DNA from 2 places in the Curtobacterium aetherium genome. Region 2 is predicted to be linked to the other one. Evidence: predicted binding sites of a transcription regulator. Region 2 holds the regulator's gene; the other holds the start of a gene.

Region 1 (7,572 bases), 560 kb from region 2:
GCCGTGGCGGCATCGACCCGAACAAGAACCTGTGGGAGGTCGTGTCCGACGGGCTCGACTACATCCAGGTCGGCAAGACCGAGATCCCGTCCCGCGCCTACGTGTCGCAGTTCGGCTTCAAGGGACCGGACCAGCAGAAGCGCGCCGGCATCCTGTCCGGTGGTGAGCGCAACCGTCTGAACCTGGCGCTGACGCTCAAGCAGGGCGGCAACCTGCTGCTCCTCGACGAACCGACGAACGACCTGGACGTCGAGACGCTGGGCAGCCTCGAGAACGCACTGCTCGAGTACCCCGGTTGCGCCGTGGTCATCACCCACGACCGGTGGTTCCTCGACCGCATCGCGACGCACATCCTCGCCTGGGAAGGCCTGAACGAGGACGGCACGCCGAACTGGTACTGGTTCGAGGGCAACTTCGAGTCCTACGAGGAGAACAAGGTCGAGCGCCTCGGTGCCGACGCGGCCAAGCCCGGTCGCGCCACGTACCGCAAGCTCACCCGGGACTAGACAACCGTGGCGAGACTGCACGCGCCGGTCCGCATCCGCTGGAGTGACATCGACGCCTACGGGCACGTGAACAACTCGGCGATGCTCCGGCTGCTCGAAGAAGCACGCGTGCTGGCGTTCTGGGCGCCGGACCCCGACGAGGTGGACGAGTCGGGGTCCGCGCCGGAGCCGGTGATCGACGGACGCCCGGGCTCCGGGACGATGACGGTCATCGCTGCGCAGCGCCTCGAGTACCTCGCGTCGACGCCGTACTTCCGCCGACCGCTCGACATCCAGCTGTGGATCGGGCGGATCGGTGGGGCGAGCATCGACGTCTCGTACGAGGTGTGGTCGCCGGTCGGACACGAGCCGGCCGAGCTGTACACCCGGGCGACGACGACGCTGGTGATGGTCGACGCCGAGACCAACCGTCCGCGACGGCTGACGGACGTGGAACGCGCGGCGTGCCAGACCTACGTCGAGCCGCCGGTCACGTTCTCCCGACCCTGATCGGGTCGCACCGGTCCGGGTGATCGCCGTACCGAGGTCGGTGGTGCGCCGAGGCCGGCAGCGCACCGTGGTCCGTGGTCCGTGGTCCGTGGTCCGTGGTCCGTGGTGCGCGGTGCGCTGAGGCTGGCGGCGCACCGCGGTTGCGCGGGGTTCCGCCGTCCGTGTCCTCAGGCGGTGGGGACGCGCATCATCCCCTCCTGGGCGACCGTGGCGAGCAACCGACCGTCGCGGGAGAACATCCGTCCCAGTGCGAGGCCCCGACCACCCTGTGCGCTCGGTGACTCCTGCGCGTACAGCACCCAGTCGTCGGCTCGCCCGTCGCGGTGCCACCACATCGCGTGGTCGAGGCTCGCGAGCTTGACGCCCGGCGTTCCCCAGGCCATCCCGTGCCGGCGCATGATCGGCTCGAGGAGCGACAGGTCGCTCGCGTAGGCCAGGACCGCGCGGTGCAGTGCGGGATCGTCCGGCATGTCCGCGTCGACCCGGAACCACACCGCCTGGTGCGCCACCTGGGCGCCCTGCACGTCGAAGTACACCGGGCCCTCGACGTGGCGCATGTCGATCGACCGCTCCGCCCACGCCTGCGCCGTCGGGTGGTCGATGGTCGCGAGGACTGACGCCGCGGACGGCAGCGACTCCGGGTCCGGGACGTCGTCGGGGAAGGGGTCCTGGTGCTCGGCGCCGACGTCCGGGGTCTGGAACGACGCGATCATCGAGAAGATCGGCACCCCGTTCTGGTACGCCTGCGCCCGCCGGGTCGCGAACGAGCGGCCGTCGTGGATGCGCTCGACGCCGAACGTGATCGGTACGTCGGTCGCGCCGGGGCGGAGGAAGTAGCCGTGCACGGAGTGGATCGCGCGCCCCTCGATGGTCGACTGCGCCGCGACGATGCACTGCGCCAGGACCTGGCCGCCGAACACGCGACCGCCGGGGGACCAGTGACTCGCCCCGGTGAGGATCGTCTCGCGGGTGCTCGCTCCGGTGTCCTCGAGTCGCAGGGTGGAGAGGAAGTCGGGTTCGCGGTTCACGCCGTCAGTCTACGAACGGGTCCTGGCGTTCCGGCGCTCCGACCAGGTCCTGGCGCTCCGATGCTCCGACGAGGTCCAGGACCGTGGGCGACGTACGGAGCAGGCTCCAGAGCGCGACCGCGGTGATCGCCCCGGCGGTGCTCGCGACCCACGGTGCGAGCGGGTGCGCCCAGAGGCCGGGCGCGAGCATCCAGACGAACTGGTTCGCGACGACGGAGCCCCCGAGGCCGAGCAGCAGGGCGAGCCGGGGACGGAGGCTGGGGCCGGCGAGCAGGCCGGCGACGACGGCGACGGACAGCAGGGCGTTGAGCAGGTGGGGCATCGACGAGATCCGAGCGGGCACGAAGCGGGAAGGGGACGGGGCGCGGCAGGCACGGCGGACCGGACGGGGGACGGCGGACCGACCCCGTCGAGGGTCGGCCCGCCGTCACCAGTGCCGTCCGACTCAGGCGCCGGGGGCCGCCTGCTCGACGGCGAGCGGCTGGGCGCCCTGGCCGCCGCGGTCCGCACCGCTGCCTCCGTCGGCCCTGCTGCTCGTGCTGATCGCGATCTTGCGCGGCTTCGACGACTCCTGCACGGGGATCGTGACGCTCAGCACACCGTTGTCGTAGTGCGCGGCGATCCGCTCCACGTCGAGCCCGTCGCCGAGGGTGAGCTGCCGGACGAAGGTCCCCGGCTGACGTTCCCGGGTGAGCCACTGCACGCCGTCCGGAGCACCGAGGGTGCGTTCCGCGCGGATGGTGAGGACCGAGCCGTCGACGTCCACGTCGACCGAGCCCGGGTCGACGCCCGGCAGGTCGACGTCCATCACGTAGTGGTCGCCCGCGCGGTACAGGTCCATCGGCATCGAGCGCGGACCGGTCGTGGCTCCGCCGAGGAGGGAACCGGCGAGACGGTCGAGCTCGCGGAACGGATCGAAGGTCATGGCCATCTGACATCAACTCCTTCACGATGTGGGTCGTGTTGAGTCCTTCCGACTCAACTGCGTCATGTTCTAGCACTCGAACCCGGAGAGTGCCAAAAACGGGCTCGGAGATCGCCGAGAACGGGGCCAGGGAGTGCGCGGACGGTCGCGGCTAGGATCGGTGACGACATGAGCAGCTCGTTCACCCTTCCCGACGCCGCATCACTCGGTGACCTCCGCACCTACCTCGGGCGGGCCGCTCGGATCGAGGACGGCTCGGTGCGCCTCATCGCCGACTCCGGCGTGCTGGCGGTCTACACGGCGATCCTCTACCCGCTCGGACTGCTCGACGAACTGCCGACGGTGCTCGGGTTGCGGACCTTCGCGCTCACCCAGCCGGAGGAGATCGACGTCGTGGTGCCGCTCCGGTCGTTCCAGGAACGGCTCCGGCTCCTCGCCGAGGCCCAGGACGCCGAGCAGGCCCACAGCGCCGACCCGACCCGTGCCACACCGATCGAGGTCGAGCTGCCCCTCGAGGTCCACACCGTCACCTGGGCAGCGATCTCCCCGCCCCGTGGCGGCTGGGCGCCGCAGCCCGACGTGTCCGCCGAGCTCCTGCACCGCGCCGCTCGGCAGGGCATCGACGAAGTCGCCGCCTCCGTGCCGACCAGCTCGGGGGAGTCCATCGTCCGCCGCGTGCGCTCCGAGGTCTGGGGCCGTCCGATCCCGGGCGTGGAGCACCTACCGGCCGGGGCGGGCTTCGCAGCCGAGAGCCTCGGCTTCCTCGGCACCGAACCGGTGCGGCTGTTCGAGACCGGCCCGTGGAGCCGCCTGACGACCTCCCGTGGGCACGTCCTGGTCAAGCGTCGGGCCTGGACTCTGAGCTCGTAGGGCTCCGACAGCGTCTCCGGACGATGCGCAGCGGGACGTGTAAGGCTCGTGTCGTGCACGTCTTCCTCACCGGCGCGTCCGGCTACATCGGTTCCGCAGTCCTCGACGCCCTCGTGGCCCACGGCCACCGGGTCACCGCCCTCGTCCGTTCCGACGACAAGGCCGAGCGTGTCCGACGGTCGGGAGGGGAGGCGGTGGTCGGCGACGCGACGGACGGTCGCCTCGTCGCCCGCCTGGCACGCGAGGCCGACGGCGTCGTCCACACCGCGTCGGCGCAGGACGTCGACCAGGGTCTGATCGACGCGGTGCTCGACGCGCTCGGTGGCACAGACCGGCCCTTCGTGCACACCGGGGGCATCTTCACGTTCGGTGCCGCCGCGGACATCACCGAGGACTCGCCGGTCGCCCCGCCAGCCCTCACCGCCTGGCGTGCGCCGAACGAGGACCGTGTGAGGACCAGCGCCGTCCGCACCACCGTCGTCGCGCCGGGCATCGTGTACGGCCGTGGTGCCGGCATCCCGACGATGTTCCTCGGCGACGAGACCGCGCCGGTCCGGACGGTCGGCGACGGGACCCAGCGGTGGACCACCGTGCACGTCGACGACCTCGCGGAGCTCTACGTCCTCGCCCTCGAACGCGCCGACCAGGACGGCTACGTGGTGGCCGCGACGGGTGAGGCCCCGACGGTCCGCGACCTCGCCGAAGCCGGGGCCGCGGGCAGCCCGGTCGTCACCGAGTCGGTCGACGAGTCCCGCGACCGCCTCGGTGCGGCGTTCGCCGACGCGCTGCTCCTCGACCAGGTGGCCGCCGGATCCCACGCCCGCTCCCACTACGGATGGCAACCGTCACGTCCGTCACTCGTCGAGCACCTCCGGTCCGAGGCCGCCGGGCGCTGACGACCCCGGGCCGCTCGTCCGTCCAGCGGACCGGGGTCCGACCACCCCGCGGTGGTGTCAGTCGAACGAGTTCGTCATGGCGTGGGCGGCCCGGTCGAGGTAGCCCCAGAGCTCGGCCTCGTCGAGTGGTGCGAGCCCGAGCGACTCGACCGCGTCCTGCATGTGCTGCAGCCAGTGCTCGCGGGCCTCGGGCGTGATGCGGAAGGGGTTGTGGCGCATCCGCAGCCGGGGGTGGCCACGCTGCTCGCTGTACGTCGACGGCCCGCCCCAGTACTGCTGGAGGAACTGCGAGAGGCGCCAGATCGCACCCTCCAGGTCGTCCGCCGGGTACATCGGCCAGATGACCTCGTCCTGCTGGACGCCCTCGTAGAAGCGCCGGACGAGCCGGTCGAACGTCGGGGCACCGCCGACCCGGTCGAACAGGGAGCCCGATGCGGCCGCACCGCCGAGCCCCACCCGGAGCGTGACGGGCTGCCCCGGCATGCCGAGCTGGCCGGGCTGACCCTGGCCGGAGCCGGAGCCGGAGCCGGAGCCGGAGCCGGAGCCGGCAGCTGGACCCAGGGGGAGCGTCGATCCAGTCACGGGGAGTCCTCGCCGTCGGTGGTGGTGTCCTCGCCGGTCCGGATCGACTTGCCGAGGATGGTCTTCCGCGCACGGCGGGGCTTCGTCGGCGCCGGTACCGGAGCGGTCCGCACCGGGCGGAGGCCGTTCACCGAGGTGGCGTTCTCCCACCCCTCGGGCATGATCATCGCCATCGCGGGCAGGGTCACGCCGAGTTCGTCCACGCTGTGCTTCAGGCGGATGCGGAGTTCCCGCCCGACGACGTCGAGCTCGGACGCCCGGGTCTTCACGACGAGGCGGAAGACCATGCCCGTGTCGGTGATCGACTGCAGGCCCCAGATCTCCGGCTTCTCGACGATGCGCTGCCGCCACCGCGACTCCTGCGACATCGCCACGGCGGCGCCGATCAGGGCGTCCTGCACGGCGTCGATGTCGGTGTCGTAGGGGACCGTGATGTCGACGAGGACACGCGACCATCCCTGCGAGAGGTTGCCGACGCGCAGGATCTGCCCGTTCGGGACGAACCAGAGGATGCCGTTGACGTCGCGGATCTGCATGACCCGCAGACCGACGTTCTCGACCACGCCGGTCGCCTGCCCGGTGTCGACGACGTCGCCGACGCCGGCCTGGTCCTCGAGGATCATGAAGATGCCGGACAGGATGTCGCGAACGATGCTCTGCGCACCGACCGCCAGACCGGCCGCGACGACCGAGGCGCCACCGACGATGCCGACGGCGGCCGTGGGGAAGACGGTCGAGATGATGATGGCGAAGGCGATCACCGCGACGACGACCGTCGCCAGGTTCTCGAGCACGCTGCCGAGCGTGCGGGTGCGCTGCACGACCCGGGCGGTCTGCAGCGGCGACGCCACGAGCGCCTGGGTGTCGGCGGCCCCCTGGCGCTTCTTCACGCCGTTGACGATGCGGTCGACGACCTGCTTGATCATCCGGCGGAGGAGCAGTCGGATGATGACCGCCGCGAGCAGGACGACGACGATGGTGATCGGGACGTGCCAGGTGTCGACGAACTGGGTGAAGGTGTTCGACGCCCACTTGGAGACGTCGGTGGTGTCTGCAGCCAAGAGCATGATCCGGACGATGCTAAGCGGCGAGGCCTCGGCGTCCCTGGAGGAACGCCGAGGCCTCGCCGCTGCTCACATCAGGCTCAGACGTCCGCCGCCTGGACGCGGAGTGCCCGCTCGGTGCCCGCGAGGTTCTCGGTCACGATGCGGCGCAGCGCCGGCGTCTCGGGGTGCGCGTCGAGCCAGGCCCGAGCGGCGTCCCGCAGCTCGGTCGAGGCCAGCGGCGCCGGGTAGAGGCCCGTCACCACCGTGTCGGCGATGTGGTAGCTGCGCTCGTCCCAGATGCGCGTGATGACGTCGAAGTACCGCTGCACGAGGCCCTCGAGCACCACCGGCGCGTTGACGTGCTGGAACCCGACCGTCGTCTGGCGGACGATCGCGTTCGGCGCGTCGTCGCTGTCGACGAGCGACGAGAACGCCGCGAGCTTGCCCTCGGCGGTCGGGATCGTCGCCCGTGCGCGGGCAGCGGCCTGCGCGCCGGAGGCGGTCCGGTCGGCGGCGAGCTCGGCGTCGATCTCGTCGTTGCCGGCAGCGCCCGCGAGCACGAGGCCCTCGAGGAGCTCCCAGCGCAGGTCGGTGTCGACCTCGAGGCCCTGCAGCGTGACCGAGCCGTCGCGCAGGCCCTGGAGCGTCGCCACGTGCTCGGGCGTCGAGGGGATCTGTGCGAAGAACTTCACGAACTGGAACTGCGCGTCGGAGCCGGACTCCGCCGACGAGGCCAGCTGCCACAGGGTGTCGCCGACGGTGCGGACGGTGCCGTCGGTCTTCGCCGGGGCCACGTAGTTCCGCGCCGCCAGCAGCAGCTGCGACAGCGTGGTGCGGATCGTCGTCGACTCGGTCTCGGTCGCGATGTTGCCGAGCACCAGGGTGACGTAGTCGCTGGCGGGCGACTCGGCGTCACGCGTGGCGTCCCAGACGGCACCCCACACGATCGACCGGGCGAGCGGGTCCGCGATCGCCGCGAGGTGCTCGATCGCCGTGCGGCGCGAGTGCTCGTCGAGACGGATCTTGGCGTACGCCAGGTCGTCGTCGTTGAGGAGCACGAGGTCGCCGCGGTGGATGCCGACCAGCTCGGGGACCTCGGTGCGGGCACCGTCGACGTCGATCTCGACGCGGTGCACGCGCTCGAGCTTGCCGCCGGAGTACGCGGTGTCGGCGCCGAACGGTGCCGACGAGTCGTTGGTGAAGCCGTACACGCCGATCGCCAGACGGTGC
Region 2 (7,572 bases):
CCGCCCTCGCGGGTGACGACGACGACGCGGTCAAGACCGCCTTCGACAAGCTCAACGAGTCGCAGGGCAAGCTCGGCCAGGCCATCTACGCCCAGGACCAGGCGGCCGACACCGCCGGTGCCCAGGGCGCCGGTGCGGGTGCCGAGGGTCAGGCCACCGGCGACGACGAGGACATCGTCGACGCCGAGGTCGTGGACGACGACGACAACGACAAGAAGTAGGGCGCATGACGAGCAGCAACGAGAACCCGCAGGACCCGGGTCGGCACGACGCCGACCTGCCCGGAGGCTCGGCTGACGGCACGCAGACCGGTCCCGGCTCGGCGGGCACCCCCGCCGGGCCGGCCGGCGCCGCCGGCACGGCTCCCGAGGGCAACCCCGCCGAGGGCTCCGAGGACGGCGCGACCGCCGACGTCGACGGCACCGAGGACCTCATCGAGGCCGAGGGCCCGGACGTCGAGGTGTCGACCGACGCCGCGGCCGGCGGTGACCTCAGCCCCGAGGACGAGGCCCTCCTCGCCGACGCCGCCAGCGGCATCGCCGAGGACCGGCTGTCCCCGTCGGACCGTGACCTGGTGGCGGAGATGCGCACCGACATGCTCCGCGCGCAGGCCGAGCTGGTGAACTTCCGGAAGCGTGTCGAACGCGACCGCGACGCCAACCGCGAGGTCGTCATCGCCGAGGTCGTCCGGGCACTGCTCCCGGCGCTCGACGACCTGAACCGGGCCGAGTCGCACGGCGACCTCGCCGAGGGCCCGATGCAGGTCATCGCACAGAAGCTCCGCGGCGGGTTCGACAAGTTCCACCTCGTGCGCATCGGCGAGAAGGGCGAGGTCTTCGACCCCAACGTCCACGAGGCCATCGTCCAGCTGCCCACGCCGGGTGCCACCGACCAGACCGTGGCGGACGTCGTGGAGCCGGGCTACAAGCTCGGCGACCGCGTGCTCCGTGCGGCCAAGGTCGCCGTGGCGGTCCCGGCCTGAGCGCCGACGACGGTGGACGGGAGGTGAGCCGTGGCCAGTCAGGACTGGTTCGACAAGGACTTCTACGCAGTGCTCGGGGTGTCGAAGGACGCCTCGGACGCTGACCTGAAGAAGACCTACCGGAAGCTCGCGCGGCAGTACCACCCGGACTCCAACCCGGGTGACGCTGCAGCCGAGTCGAAGTTCAAGGAGATCAGCGAGGCGTACTCGGTGCTCTCCGACAAGGAGCAGCGCCAGGAGTACGACCAGGTGCGCGCGATGGGCTCCGGCGCCCGCTTCACCGCAGGCGGCGCCGGGGGTCAGGGCGGCTTCGAGGACGTCTTCGGTGGCATGTTCGGCGGCGGCCAGGGCGGCGGGCAGCGTGTCCGCTTCGGCCAGGGCGGCGGCGGAGCAGGTGGGTTCGAGGACATCCTCGGCGGGATGTTCGGCGGAGGCGGCTTCGGCCAGAACTCCGGCGGATTCCGCGGCTTCGGCGGTCCGACGAAGGGGCGCGACGTCACCGCGACGACGACCCTCGACTTCGCGACCGCCATCGCCGGCGACACCGTCAAGCTCGCGCAGGGCAACGGCCGTCCGGTCAACGTGCGGATCCCCGCCGGTGTCGCGGACGGGCAGAAGATCCGCCTCCGCGGCCGGGGCGAACCGAGCCCGGACGGCGGTGAGGCGGGTGACCTCGTGGTCGCCGTCACCGTCCGGAAGCACCCGGTGTTCGAGCGCGACGGGCAGAACCTGCGGATCGACGTCCCCGTGACGTTCGTCGAGGCGGCGCTCGGTGCGACGATCCAGGTGCCCACCCTCGGCGGCGAGCCCGTCAAGCTCAAGGTCGCGCCCGGCACGCCGTCGGGTCGCGTCCTCCGCGTGAAGGGCCGGGGCGTCACGACCAAGAACGGGACGGGCGACCTGCTCGCCACCGTGCAGGTCGCGGTCCCGTCGCACCTCTCCGACAAGGCCCGCGAGGCGCTCGACGCCCTCGCCCAGGCCCTGCCGGACGAGGACCCCCGCGAGGACCTCCTCGCCAAGGCGCGCGGCTAGCGCCACGCACCACGGTGCGTGACCGCGTCACGCACCACCCGCGCACGACGCGCGTCGTGCACCACCCGCGCACGACGCGCGTCGTGCACCACCGGCCGGGAGGCGCGGTGCGGCTCCGTCACGGACCCGCACCGCGCCTCCCGGCCGCCCCACCCCACCTGCGCGACGGAAGGACGTCCCATGGCCGACATGGACGAGAACTCGCCCGTGTTCGCGATCGCGGTCGCGGCGGAGCTGGCGGAGATGCACCCGCAGACGCTCCGGCAGTACGACCGGCTCGGTCTCGTCGTGCCCGGGCGCACCCGTGGCGGGTCGCGGCGGTACTCGATGCGTGACATCACGCAGCTGCGGGAGATCGCCCGGCTCGGGTCCGAGGGGGTGTCGCTCGAGGGCATCCGTCGGGTGCTCGACCTCGAGAACGAGAACGCGCTGCTCCGGACGCGGGTCCGCGACCTCGAGCGTGCGCTCGCCGACCAGCTCATCAGCCGTCCCGGGGCCCGGGTCTTCGCAGCCACGGCGACCGGCGCTGCGGTGTCCCTCCGTGCCGGTGCGCGACCGCAGCGCAACAACGCCGTCGTGCTCTACCGCCCCCAGCGCTGAGCCGCGCGCTCCGGTCGGGCGCCCCACCGCCCGCGCCGGTGTCACCCGTGCCGCCGGTCGGACCGTGCCGCCGGTCGGACCGTGCCGCCGGTCCGGCTGTGTCAGGGGTACCCGTCGTCGAACAGGGCGTCGAACCCGCTCCCGGCCGAGCTGCACGTGGCGCCGTCGTCCGGGCGCTCCGCGTGCCCCGTCCCGCGGGCCGGCGGCGCCGGGCAGTGCCGGGCCCGCTGCTGCCGCAGGTGCCTGAGCACGGCACCGTGGCACGACGAACACACGCTCAGGCCTCGTTCCCGTCCGGATCCGGCAGCAGGTGCGCAGACCACGTCGCACGCTCCGCCAGCCGACCGTCCCGGACGTCGACGGCGACCCGCAGCGCGACCACACCGGTCCGGATGTCCTGCCACGGAAGCGCCGACTCCAGGGCGCGGTGGCGGAGCCGGAACGTCAGTCCGTCGAGCGACCCCCGGAGCGCGGCCGTGAGCATCGGGTTCCGGCACTCGTCGATGAACGTCCGGTAGATCGGCGTCGCCGCGTCTGCCGACGGCTGCAACGAGGGCGCCTCGAGGCAGTCGAGCAGCACGCCCAGCCGTCGGAACACCGCGCTGCGGCTGCGGTCCCCGAGCCGCGGGACGGTCACCCGCACGACACCGCCGAACAGCAGACCGAGGGCCTGGAGTGCCGGGACCACGTCCTCCCGCGCGGGCACGGCGACCCGCGTGTACCGGTTCGCCCGGAGCTCGACGAGTCCGAGGTGGGCCAGGTCGGCGAGTGCCTCGCGCACCGGCGTGCGGGAGCACCCGAGTCGTGCGGCCAGCTCCTCGTCGTCCAAGCGGTCGCCGGGGCACAGCGAGCCGCGCATGATCTCGCTCCGGAGGCGGTCCCGCGCGATGTCGCGCAGCAGTGTCCTGGTGTCGGAAGGCGGTGCGAACATCGGCCCCTCTCGCTGCTCATCACGACCCGGACGCCCCGGGGCGGTCCCGAGCGTAGGGTCCACGCGCCCCGCTGTCGCGTGTGACATACCACCGGCCCACGGTGGCGCACCTGCCAGCACGGCGCGGCTACCCTCGGACCGTGCCGTCCTTCGACTTCGCGGACCACTTCCGCCGTTCCCCCGCCGACCGCGGTCCGGACTTCATGACCATCGACGGCACGGACCGGTTCCTGCTCGACGAGGCCCCGCACGTGCACGGGGACGCGCTCCGGCAGCCGGGGGAGGTGGCCGTGGTCGACGACCGGTACGGTGTGCTGACGCTCGGCCTGCTCGCGCTGCACGGTGCCGACCAGGTGCGGGTCGTGCAGGACTCCCTCGTCAGTGAGCGTGCTCTCGGTGCCGCGGCCGGGACGTTCGGCCGGCGCGGGTTCCACCACCCCGACACCCTCGAGGGTGCCTTCCGCGACGTGCGGCTCGTGCTGCTGCGGCTGTCGAAGTCGAACGACCGGCTCGACGAGGTCGCCCGGGCGGTCGCACGGTTCGCCGCGCCGGACGTGGTGCTGCTCTGCGGCGGGGTGAACAAGCACATGACGCTGTCCCAGAACGACGTCCTCCGTCGGTACTTCGGCGACGTGACGGCCTCGCGGGGTCGGGGGAAGAGCCGCCTCCTCGTCGCGCAGGACCCCCTCGCAGCGCAGGCGTCCCGCGCCGACCTCACGGCACCCTGGCCCCGACGAGTGCACCTCGACGAACTCGGCATGACGGTCGCGGCGCACGGCGGCGTGTTCGCCGGTGCATCGCTCGACCTCGGCACCCGCGTGCTGCTCGAGGCGATGGACGGCGCGGTCCCCACGGCCAGGACGGCGGTGGACCTGGGCAGCGGCAACGGCGTCATCGCGGTCGAGCTCGCGCGGCGCCGTCCGGCCGTCCGGGTGGTCGCGACCGACGTCTCGACGACGGCCGTCGCCTCCACGGCGGCCACGGCGGCGGCGAACGGCGTGGCCGACCGCATCACGGTGCTCCGGAGTGACGCCGGCGACGAGATCGACGCGGGCAGTGCGCAGCTCGTCCTCTGCAACCCGCCGTTCCACGAGGGCACCACGGTGAGCACGGACGCGGCCGAGGCGATGTTCCGGAACGCGGCCACGATCCTCCAGGCCGGTGGTGAGTTCTGGTGCGTCTGGAACTCGCACCTGCGCTACCGCCCCGTGCTCGAGCGGGCGATCGGTCCGACCCGGCAGGTCGTGCGCACGGCGAAGTTCACGGTGACCGCCTCGGTCGCCACCGGCTGAGGGAACAACGACGCCCCCGGCACCGAACGGTGCGGGGGCGTCGTCGTGTCGGCCGGACTACGCCGGGACGTAGTCGAACGTGTCCGGGTCCGGGCCGGTGCGGTGGCCCTTGTCGAGCGTCGAGATGTCGGTCATGTCCTCGTCGGAGAGCTCGAAGTCGAAGATCGCGAAGTTCTCCTCGACGCGCGAGCGGGTGACCGACTTCGGGAAGACGACGTCGCCGCGCTGGATGTGCCAGCGGAGGACGACCTGCGCCGGGGTCTTGCCCGTGGCGCCGGCGATGCGGGTGATGGTCTCGTCGTCGAGCACGAGGCCCTGCGCGATCGGCGACCAGGCCTCGGTCACGATGCCGTGTTCGCGGCCGTAGGCGCGGAGCTCCTCCTGCACGAGGTACGGGTGCACCTCGATCTGGTTGACGGCCGGGGTGACGGTCGTCTCGGCGGCGAGGCGGTTGAGGTGGTGCGCCTGGAAGTTGCTCACACCGATCGAGCGCGCCGTGCCTGCGTGGTAGAGCTCCTCGAGGGCCTTCCACGTCGGGACGAAGTCGCTCACGGTCGGGAGCGGCCAGTGGATGAGGAACAGGTCGGTGTACCCGCCGAGCAGGTCGGCCGACTTCTTGCCGTTCTCCGCGGCCAGGGCCGGGTCGTGAAAGCCGTTGTTGAGCTTCGAGGTGACGAAGATCTCGGAGCGGTCGATGCCGGACTCCGCGATGGCCTCGCCGACCTCCTTCTCGTTGCCGTACATCTCGGCGGTGTCGATGTGGCGGTAGCCGACCTCGAGCGCCGTCAGGGTCGCGGCCTTCGTCTCGGAGGGGTCGATCTGGAAGACGCCGAAGCCGAGCTGGGGGATCGTGCGTCCGTCGTTGAGCGTGATGTTCGGAACGGTCATGACCCCAGTCAACTCCCGGGGGCTCAGCGCACTCGTCGGGGACGTCCAGGAAGCGCGCGGGCGGCGGCCTACGCCAGGGCCGCCGCGATGTACGCGGCCAGCGCCTCGCCGTAGGCCGTCGCGGCGTCGGCCGCCGCGAACGTCCGCTCGGCGCCGCCGATCCGGGCCGTCACGGTGTGCATGACCCGGCCGGCCGGCGACTCGGTCCGGGTCAGCCCGACGAAGGAGCGCCCGAGGAGCTCCCGCAGCTGGTCCTCGCGCGGCAGCCACAGCGACTCCGAGGCCGCCACGGAGTCGAGCGCCCACTCGGTCGTCCCGTTGAAGCCGAGCTCGGTGCCGGACGGGTAGTCGTGCCGTTCGACGGTCATCTCCGACACGGTGAAGACGTCCTCGTCCACCCCGGGCTTGTCGATCACGAAGCGGTCCCCGGTCTCCGGGTGCCAGCGCAGTCCGGCGTCCCGGAGCGTGCGGGCGAGTTCGACGCTGATCATGCGGCCAGCCTGGCACCCCGAGCCGTCCGACGGCCGGGAGGCCCGTGGCACGTCCCACGGGACGGCCCACCGTCCCGGCCGGCGTGCGCGGGCAGCCCGCGACCTCCGGACCCCGCCGCCGTGTTCCCGGGCTGGACGCCGGACAGTCGTACTAACATCGCCGAGCATCCTCACGCACGGTCGCTCGTCGATCCGCGTGCGCGACGTGACGACGCCCGGGCGACCGGTGCCGTGCCTCCCTGCCGTGGCCGCAGGGGGCGGGGGACCCGTGGCCGGGCTCCGGACCGCGGTCGACGCGGACCGGCCCGCCAGCAGAGAAGGACCCGCATGACCCTCGACCGCGAGGAACTCCGCGAGAACTGGACCGTCACCCTCGGCGACGAGGACGGACGCAGCGGCGCGCCGGACGCCGTCCGCGGTGCCGTGCTCCCGGCGACGGTGCCGGGGCAGGTGCACACCGACCTCGAACGCGAGGGGTTGCTCCCCGACCCCGCGTACGACCGCAACGAGCCGACGACGGCGTGGGTGGGCCGGGCGGACTGGGTGTACCGGCGGACGGTCGACATCGACCCGCGCGGGGCGGAGCGCGTCGACCTGGTGTGCGACGGCCTCGACACCGTCGCCACGCTGACGCTCGACGGCGTGCAGGTGGGCACGACGCGCAACATGCACCGGCGCTACCGGTTCGACCTGCGGGACATGACCGACGGGACGAACGCGAGCACCGACCGCGAGCTCGAGATCCTGTTCGAGTCGCCCTACCGCGAGGCCGAGCGGGTCGCCGCCCGCGCCGGCACCATGCCGGGGCCGTACGACGAGCCCTTCCCGTACGTGCGGAAGTCGGCCTCGAACTTCGGGTGGGACTGGGGGCTGACGGCGGTCACGAGCGGACCCTGGCGCCCCGTCGCGATCGAACGCTGGTCGACCGCGCGCCTGCGCGACGTCCGACCGCTCGTCGACGTCGAGGCGGGCGAGGGCGTGCTCGACGCGCACATCGCCTTCGAGCGCTCCGGCATGAACGACCTCGACCAGGACGGCGAGGACGACGACCTGGTGCTCGTGGTCACGGTGTCCGGCCACGGGACGAAGCAGCGCTCACGCGTCAACGTCACGCCGAAGGAGGACGAGGCCGTCGTCACCGTCCGCATCCCGGACGCCGAGCTGTGGTGGCCGCGTGGCTACGGGCCGCAGCCGCTGTACGACGTCGAGGTCCACCTGCAGACGGTCGACGGCGACGTCCTCGACCGGTCGTCGTTCCGCACCGGCTTCCGGTCCGTGGTCGTCGACACCGCAGAGGACTCGATCGGCCGCCCGTTCGCGATCCGGGTGAACAGCACGCTCGTCGACGTCCGCGGC

The links. The regulator HspR, encoded in region 2, represses chaperone genes until heat shock. The targets are predictions, from matches to a motif close to AAGTTGAGTCNNNNNGACTCAACTT.
Region 1: KM842_RS08410 (Hsp20/alpha crystallin family protein) is a predicted target of HspR. The motif match lies at 2,984-3,008, and genes of this name have one in related genera.

Annotation. Positions count from the first base shown of each region.
Region 1 is NZ_CP076544.1:1,846,365-1,853,936, reverse strand. Features, by position in the region: gene ettA (energy-dependent translational throttle protein EttA) at 1-506, shown strand, start outside; gene KM842_RS08425 (acyl-CoA thioesterase) at 513-995, shown strand; gene KM842_RS08420 (acyl-CoA thioesterase) at 1,163-2,023, opposite strand; gene KM842_RS08415 (hypothetical protein) at 2,028-2,345, opposite strand; gene KM842_RS08410 (Hsp20/alpha crystallin family protein) at 2,469-2,954, opposite strand; gene KM842_RS08405 (DUF8185 domain-containing protein) at 3,117-3,818, shown strand; gene KM842_RS08400 (NAD-dependent epimerase/dehydratase family protein) at 3,872-4,714, shown strand; gene KM842_RS08395 (globin) at 4,772-5,197, opposite strand; gene KM842_RS08390 (mechanosensitive ion channel family protein) at 5,293-6,363, opposite strand; gene pepN (aminopeptidase N) at 6,441-7,572, opposite strand, start outside.
Region 2 is NZ_CP076544.1:2,405,746-2,413,317, reverse strand. Features, by position in the region: gene dnaK (molecular chaperone DnaK) at 1-221, shown strand, start outside; gene KM842_RS11045 (nucleotide exchange factor GrpE) at 227-982, shown strand; gene KM842_RS11040 (DnaJ C-terminal domain-containing protein) at 1,013-2,014, shown strand; gene KM842_RS11035 (heat shock protein transcriptional repressor HspR) at 2,204-2,614, shown strand; gene KM842_RS11030 (GntR family transcriptional regulator) at 2,892-3,545, opposite strand; gene KM842_RS11025 (class I SAM-dependent methyltransferase) at 3,686-4,837, shown strand; gene KM842_RS11020 (aldo/keto reductase) at 4,895-5,725, opposite strand; gene KM842_RS11015 (pilus assembly protein CpaE) at 5,794-6,216, opposite strand; gene KM842_RS11010 (glycoside hydrolase family 2 protein) at 6,544-7,572, shown strand, end outside.